DNA from 2 places in the uncultured Pelagibacterium sp. genome. Region 1 is predicted to be linked to the other one. Evidence: riboswitches for the same ligand, from Rfam matches in the RefSeq annotation. Region 1 holds a riboswitch; the other holds the start of a gene.
The links. Region 1 has a riboswitch for thiamine pyrophosphate ahead of AACZ55_RS07465 (YkoF family thiamine/hydroxymethylpyrimidine-binding protein). Riboswitches for the same ligand answer to the same signal wherever they lie in the genome.
Positions count from the first base shown of each region.

Region 2: it holds a riboswitch for thiamine pyrophosphate, as region 1 does, so the genes downstream of both, thiB (thiamine ABC transporter substrate binding subunit) here and AACZ55_RS07465 (YkoF family thiamine/hydroxymethylpyrimidine-binding protein) in region 1, are expected to answer to the same signal.

Region 1 covers NZ_CAXAXY010000032.1:5,580-9,643, forward strand. Annotated here, with positions in the region: gene AACZ55_RS07455 (ATP-binding cassette domain-containing protein) at 1-229, opposite strand, end outside; gene AACZ55_RS07460 (ECF transporter S component) at 226-840, opposite strand; gene AACZ55_RS07465 (YkoF family thiamine/hydroxymethylpyrimidine-binding protein) at 904-1,521, opposite strand; TPP riboswitch at 1,512-1,623, opposite strand; gene AACZ55_RS07470 (DUF1176 domain-containing protein) at 1,729-2,334, shown strand; gene AACZ55_RS07475 (DUF1801 domain-containing protein) at 2,347-2,769, shown strand; gene AACZ55_RS07480 (AMP nucleosidase) at 3,048-4,064, shown strand, end outside.
Region 2 covers NZ_CAXAXY010000077.1:8,877-12,940, forward strand. Annotated here, with positions in the region: gene AACZ55_RS12150 (ATP-binding cassette domain-containing protein) at 1-133, opposite strand, end outside; gene AACZ55_RS12155 (hypothetical protein) at 120-1,718, opposite strand; gene thiB (thiamine ABC transporter substrate binding subunit) at 1,723-2,742, opposite strand; TPP riboswitch at 2,839-2,937, opposite strand; gene AACZ55_RS12165 (thiamine diphosphokinase) at 2,964-3,641, shown strand; partial or broken gene AACZ55_RS12170 (hypothetical protein) at 3,721-4,064, shown strand, end outside.

The DNA.
Region 1 (4,064 bases):
GGCTGGCAACGTCGGCGCCATTCAGTTTGATCCGCCCCGCAACGCTAGCCGGAACGGCATTCGGGATCAGCCCCGTCAGCGCAAGCATGAGCGAAGATTTCCCCGAGCCCGACGGTCCGAGCACAAGAACGCGCTCTCCTTGCTCGACATCGATATCGACCGGCCCCACCGCATCGTCGGTGGCGAAGGGATATCGGATCGATACCCCCTCCCATTGCGCCATGGTCATTGGGCTGTCTGCGCCGCAAATCCAGCGCCGCGACGCTCGATATCGATGCGCAGCCCTCTGAGCACGCCCGTACGATAGAGAGCCTCGACAATCAGGTGACCCACAACCCCAGCCAACACGGCCCCGCTGACAAGCCGGATGACAAACATGGCCCCAACCAGCCAGGGCTCAAGCGCGCCGTAGTCGAACAGGAACCAGTTATAGACAAAGCTCGTCACCGAAGCGCCCATCCCCGCAGCGATCAGCACCGGCAGCCGGTAGTGCTTCCAGCCCAGCGCCGCAAAAACCAGTTCCGCCCCCAGCCCCTGCACAACTGCGGCGATCAGCAGACCGATGCCCGCCGGACTGCCCAGCAGTATCTCGACCCCGGCCGCGAGCACCTCGGCCATCAGCGCCACCCCGGGTTTACGGACGATGGCGGCGGCAACGATGGAGGCAGAGAACCAGAACCCCATGAAGACATCCATGGTCACCGGCCCGAACGCTGCCTGACTGACCAGCCAGACCTGAACCCAGGCCAGATACAACACGGCGAACGCGGCGCCGAAAACGGCAACGACAAGGGTTTCGCGCAGCGTCCAGCGCCACGAATGCGAAGCGAAATCGGACATTTGCTGTCCTCCTTTGATAACGATGTCGGAAAAAGCGCCGCGGGGCCGCGCCCCACGGACAAGTTACGCAGCGGCGTCCTTGGACGGGCTGTTGGCCGAAGCGGTCAGATCGATCGCGACATGTGCACTCGGGTCGCCGAAACTGAGCCATGCCTGCGAAAGGGCCTCAAAAACGGGCCCGGCGTCGCCGGCCAGCCTTGTGCAATAGTTCTTCGCCCTGTCGAACACCGGCGAGGCTTTCAGGAAATCGATGCAGCCGTAGATTTCGTCCATGTAATCGGCCGGGCCCAGTGGATAGAGCGAAAACTGCACGGCAACCCGCTGGCCAGTCGAGGGCGCATCGGTCACGGCCTGCGCCGCGTGCGTCTTGCGCCTTTCAAGGTCTTCATCGAAAGCCGACGGCTGCTCGGGCGAGCAGATGTCCATGTCCGGTTCTCCCGGACACCCGCGCGAGATGGTGGCATGCATCGCCACATGATGCCCACTCCGCGCTGCCGCAACGAACAATTCGCGCATGGTTGGAAAAATCAACTCTGGCGGACCGACGACAAGCGTCGAGATATCGTCCGTCTCTATGCGCAAGCGGTCCCTATAGGGCGCAATTGCGTCGAGAGAGGACAGAATTACGCGAACGAAATCGTCCGCCATGACATAAAGGGAGAGTTGTGCGCCGCACTTCATCTTCGCCTCGCTCCGCTGGTATTATCCAGATCAGCTTTAGGGTTAGATGGCTTTGCGCCGTCCTCTCAGCCCCGGCCATACGGAGCACCCCTGTCGAACGACTCGATGGGTAGCACAACTTTGGATCGTGTCGCAACGGGAACTTCCCGCTTTGAGAGAACACCGTTTTCCGGCACTCTATGCACCTGTTTCAGGAAAGGCCCAACCGTGCGAAACACCCGATTTGCAATAGCAGCCATCCTTGTAAGCGCCTTACCGGCGATCGGCTTCGCGCAGCAGGAAGCCGGAAGCGAAGAAGACGCCTTTGCGCGTTTTTCACAGAGCTTTCCCGAACTGTGCTATGGGCTCGAAGACTCCGCCGCCGCAGAATATTACGCGAACGAGAGTTGGGATCTGAGCTGGGAGCCCGAATATTCGGACACCCCACAGACCGCCACACTCTACAAATTCTTCTGCGGTTCTGGCGCTTACAACGTCAACCACATGTACTATCTCGAAACCGAGTATGAGGGCTTGGTGCCGGTGGCCTTTGCCACGCCCCAGTTCGACGTCGTGTATGAAAATGATGATTTCGAGGGCGCGGTCCTCGATATGCCGATGACAGGCTACGGCACCCAGCTGTTGCTTACCAATTCCGAATTTGACCCCGACAGCATGACCATCACCTCTCACGCCCTTTGGCGCGGCCTTGGCGACGCTTTCTCAGCGGGAACCTGGACCTTCGATGAGGGTCAGTTCGTACTTATCCGCTACGAGGTCGATGCGCAGTATGATGGCGAGGCCAATCCCGAAACCCTCGTGAGTTTCAAATAGGAACCGCGTGCCATGTCAGAACTCAAGACTCGCCCAACCGACCGGAAAGTTTCCCAATTCATCGACGCTGTCGAACCCGACCAGAAGCGGCAGGACTGCTGGACCATCGTCGAAATGATGCGCACGGTAACCGGTGCCGAACCCGTCCTGTGGGGTTCCTCGATCGTTGGCTTCGGCACCTACACCTACGTCAATACGACCAAAAAACCCGCCGATTGGCCCATCACCGGATTTTCGCCCCGCAAGGCAAATCTCACGCTCTACGTGATGCCTGGATTCTCGAACTATGAATCCCTCATGGCCAGGCTGGGCAAGCACTCCATGGGAAAATCCTGTCTCTATATCAAGAAGTTGGCCGATATCGACTTTGATGTTCTCGAAGAGATCATTCGGCGGTCGGTCCGCGACATGAAGGCGGCCTACCCCACCAGATAAGAAGAGACCGCAGCGCCGGGCGGACGACTGCGGTCTCCATAAACGCTTCCGCCGCGCTGTTGAGGGCTTGGGGGACTACAGCGGAAGCTTGTGTCCGCTAGTGCATGGGCTCGTTTGCCAGTCCAGCAGACACCTTCAATATCGGGTGCCATTGCGGCGACAAAAGGCCCAATCACCGAACTGTGATAAAATGCTGATTGGATCGCAGAGCATTGCACGGCGAAGCCGAAACTGGCATGCCTTGGGGTTAAAACCAAAAACAAGAACAGGACTAGCGCATGAAACTCATCACTCCGCCCGCCATACCGCTGAAATCCTTCTCCGATCCGGTCAAGGCCTGGGAGTATGTCTGCGAAATCTATGATCGCAACACGGGCTTCATCCGCGACCATCTGCTCAACCTCACCAAGGGCCAGGTGCCGCCGGGCAAAATCCGGGCCCACTACCCGAAGGTGCAGGTCCTTTCCACCAGTTTCCAGCAGCAGGCCAGTTCGCGTCTCGCCTATGGTTTCCTGCACAGCCCCGGCCTCTACCAGACGACGCTGACCCAGCCGGCGCTTTTTCACAAATACCTGATCGAGAACTTCTCGCTGATCCTCAAGAACCACGGCGGCAAAATAGAGGTCGGGGAGTCTGAAACCCCCATTCCGCTTCATTTCGCCGTCGATCCCAAGGAACGGGTCGAAGGCGACACGCTCCTCGATATCGGCGTACCGCTGCGCGATCTGTTTGATGTCCCCGATCTGGCGCATATGGATGACGAGATCGCCAATGGCACCTTCATTCCGCCCTCGGGCGGTCCCTACCCGCTTGCCGCTTTCACCGGACCGCGCGTCGATTATTCGCTGCACCGGCTCAACCACTACACCGGCACGGTCCCCGATCACTTCCAGAATTTTGTGATCTTTACCAACTACCAGTTCTATATTGAGGAATTCACCCGCCTCGCCCATCAGTGGATGAGCGAAGGCCACGAATTCTATGAAAGCTTTGTCGAACCGGGCAATGTGATAACCACCAACTCCCGGCTCGGCGGCGGCACTGAAGGCACGCTCCCGGCCCGCCAGCCCCAGATGCCCGCTTATCACCTGACCGCGCCGAACGGACGTGGCATCACGATGATCAATATCGGCGTCGGCCCCTCCAACGCCAAAACGGCGACAGACCACATCGCCGTTCTGCGTCCACATGCCTGGCTGATGCTCGGCCACTGTGCCGGCCTGCGCAACTCTCAGTCCTTGGGCGACTACGTTCTGGCCCACGCTTACGTGCGCGAAGATCACGTTCTCGACGAC
Region 2 (4,064 bases), on a different contig from region 1:
CGAACAGGGTCGATTTGCCTGCGCCCGAAGGGCCGACCAGACCGGCGATCTCGCCGGGTCCGATACGCATGTCGAAGGCAAAGCCGGTGTCGCCGCCGTCATAGCTGAAGGTCAGCCGGTCAATTTCGAGCATTTGTCAGCTTCTCGAACAGTTTGGGGATGAGGATGAAGGCGGCAACGCTGACAATCAGCAGTACCGCTGCGATGGCCTCGGCGTCATTGGTGCGATAGGCGCCCAGGGCACGATACATCAGCCAGGGAAGGGTGGAAAATTCGGACGTTCCGAACAGCGATATGACGCCCAGATCGCCCAGCGAAAAGACAAACGCGATGGCCAGGGCGTAGCCGACGGGCTGGCCGAGCAGGGGCCATTCGATGCGACTCCATTGCCTGAAAGACGAGATGCCGAGCGCGCGGATGACGCGATGGTGACGCCGGGTGAGCGCTTCGAGCGGCGGGGCGATGGTGGCAAAAACGAAGGGCAGAGCCAAAAGCGCGTTGGCCAGGATCAAGACAATCGGGGCGACGGCGGCGGGGGCAAGGCCGGTGAGCCGGGCGAGCAGGAAAAAGCCCAGCGAGAGCACAACAGCGGGGACGGCGAGGTAGGCAAAGACCGGAAAGCCGAGCACGGCGCGCCAGAGCGAACCTCTGGCCTGCAAGGCGCGGGCCATGCCAAGGGCAAGACCCAGGGCAATGGCGAGCAGCGCGCTGAGCGTGCCGATCACCAGACTGGTCAGAGCGGCCCGCCAGAAAGTGGACTGGACCAGAACATTTGCGATGGCGCCGAAGCCTTCGGCGAGAACCGCGATCAGGGGGGCAAGAAAGCCGGCAAGAAGGATGGCGAGCACGACCCGCTGCGCAGCGGCGAGCCAGCGGCGTTCGGGCCAGTGGATATGGGCTTGGGCGCCGAACAGGCTGGCGGCAGGCGAGAGGGTCGAGGCGGGGATGATGATGGCTGCGCAGACGACCAGTTGCACGATGGCGAGGCTGACGGCGGCGCCGAGATCGAAATCGAGACGCACGGCCTGATAGATCGCCACTTCGAGGGTCTGGTTGGCCGGCCCGCCCCCCAGGGTGAGGACGATGGGAAAGCTTGTGAAGCACAAAAGAAAGATGGTGGCGGCCACACCGGGGATCGAGGCGGCGAGGGCGGGCAAATCGATTATAGTGAAGCGCTGGAGCGGGCCCAACCCCAGGCTGCGGCCGAGCTTGAGCTTTTCGGAGGGGATGGCGGCCAGCCTGTCGATGAAGATGCGGGCGGAAAAGGCGCCATTGAGAACGACGTGGGCCGCAATGATGCCGCCGAGCCCGAAGATCGAAGAGCCGGTTTCCAGCCCCAGCGGGGCGAGCAGGACATTGACCCAGCCATTGCGGCCCCAGATGGCGAGCAGGCCCGAAACGATGACGAGGGAGGGCATGACCAGCGCCGTCGAGAGCAGGCCGATGACGATGCTCCTGCCGGCAAAGCGCAGTCGGTCGAGTGTCCAGGCCAGCGCCATGCCGGTCAGGATCGACAGAACCGTTGAAAGGGCGGCCTGAGTGGCCGAGGTTGCCAGCAGATAGCCGATGTCGGTGACGCTGGAGCCGGTGGTCGCAAAGCGCTGCCCGGCCACCCAAAGGGCGATCAGCAGGGCAGCGATGAGCAAGGCGACGGTGGCGGCAACCGATGCGCCGACGTAACGACGGCCGGGACGCCAGGTGGAGGGAATCCCGGCCAATTTTTTACCTCAGCGTCGAAAAGGCTTCCTCGATCCACGCCCGGGTGTTGGCGGTGACCTCCTCGGCGTCGAGCAGAAGCGCGGGTTGGGGATCGATCATTTCGGCAAAGCCGGGATTGAGCCCGCCTTGGGGTTCGAGCACTGGATACATCCAGTTGGTTTCGGGCAACGGAGCCTGCCCCTCGGGGGTAACGAGATAGGCGAGGAAGTCGCGGGCCAGCTCCTGATTGGGGCTGGAGGCCAGGATGCCGGCGACTTCGATCTGGGTGTAATGGCCCGCGTCGAACCTGGCGGCGCGATAGCGGTCTTCATCCTCGGCAATGAGGTGATAGGCGGGCGAGGTGGTGTAGGAGAGCACCATATCGGCTTCTCCCGAGAGGAACAGGTCGTAGGATTCCGACCAGCCGCTGGTGACCGTAAGAACGTGCGGCGCGAGGCCCTCCCAGATATCGACGGCCCCCTCGCCATAAAGCGCCTTGATCCAAAGGATCAGGCCAAGCCCGGGGGTGGACGAGCGGGGATCCTGAATGACGATCTTGAAATCGTCGGGCAACGCGATCAGTTCCTCAAAGCTTGTGGGCGGTGTCGAGAGGGACTGGCTGTCGTAGACAAAGGCGAAATAGCCGTAGTCGAAGGGGACAAAGACATCGTCGGTCCATTCGAGCGGGATGTCGAAATCGGGAAGGTCGAGCTGGTGCTCGGTGAACAGGCCGGTCGCCTTGCCTTCTCCGATGGTGGCGGTATCGAGCCCTAAAATGATGTCGGCATCAGTCGCATCGCCCTCAAGCTGGGCGCGGCGCAGGGCCGAGATTGAATCATTGGCCGAAACGAAATCGAGTGTGCACTCACACTGGGCCTCAAAGCCTTGCTTGAGCGCAGGGCCGGGGCCCCAATCGGCGGCAAAGGCGTCGTAGGTGTAAACGGTGAGCGTTGGATTGTCCTGGGCGATTGCCGGGAGCGCGAGCGCTCCGAGCACAACCGCGCACAGGCTCGTCCTTACGGAAGCGATCATGAGTTTCCTCATTGTTGGGGCGTGCAAAACCAATGGTTTTGCTGGCGCCGAGCCAAGTTTGCGGCCATGGATTAGGGGAAAGATTTCAAATGGAAGAGCCAATTGTGGCTCTTGCCATCTCGAACTTCCTCCGCCAGCATGACCTGGTTCAGGTTCTATGGGTTTTTCTCAGCCCATCCTTTCGGACGGACACCCCAGCGAGACGAGGCGACACTATAGGCGTGCAAGGTCCAGTGCAAGACGGCGCGGGGGAAAACGGGACGCCGATGGTGTTCGAAGGTCCTTTGCTGATCGTTGGCGGAGGTGAGGTCGACCCCGGTATGCTGGCCGCGCTGGCCAAACAGGCCGCGGGGCTGGTGGGCGCCGACAGGGGCGGGGACATATTGATGGCGGCGGGGCTGGTGCCCGATGCCGTGATCGGGGACATGGACTCGGTTTCCGACCGGACACGGTTTCCGGCTGAAACCAGGATCCTGGCATTGTCCGAACAGGACACCACCGATTTCGAGAAATGTCTCTATTCGACGCGCGCGCCGGTGACGCTGGCGCTGGGAATGACCGGCGGGCGGTTCGATCACACGCTGGCGGCGCTGCATGCGGTTGCGCGTCATGCGGCCGAGCGGCGGATCATCTTGATAGACGGATACGACCTGGCGCTGGGCGTTTCCGGTTCGATCCGGTTTGAGATCGATGTCGGCGCGCGCGTTTCGGTCTATCCGCTCGGACGGACCCGCTTTGCCCGTTCGTTGGGGTTGCGCTATGGGCTCGATGGTCTGGAACTGGTTCAGGGGAAAACGATCGGCACTTCAAACCGTGCGGAGGCGCGGGAGGTCTGCATCGAGGTGGACAGCGCCGGGGACGACCCGTGGCTGCTCATATTGGAGCGCGATAATTTAAAGTCGTTTATTTGAGAAAAGTCACGTTGCGCTCAGGTCTCCGCAAGTAGTTTCGCAAGTTAACGTTCAGTTAACCTTGTGGGATCGATCCATCATGACTAAGAAGTTTGCGTATGTCGCCAGCACGGCACTTGCCGCCGGCGCGCTGTTGAGTAGCATTTTTCCGGTTCAGGCGCAGCAGGTTTTGACGGTTGCCGGAGCTGCGAGTCTCTGTCCCGTCTCATTGGAAACCGAGATCGGGCAGTGCGATCTTGTTGTTCAGTCGTTTCTCGATTCACGCGCTCCCGGCGCCGCTCGGGATGCCGACATTGTCCAACTTGCACTTTCGATTGCGCAAGCCGGCAACGGTGCGGTTGTGCCACAGCCGATCTGCATCGAGGCGGCTGATGCGGTCGTAACACTTGCAATTGCGATGGATGTCGATGCTGGAGCTCAACT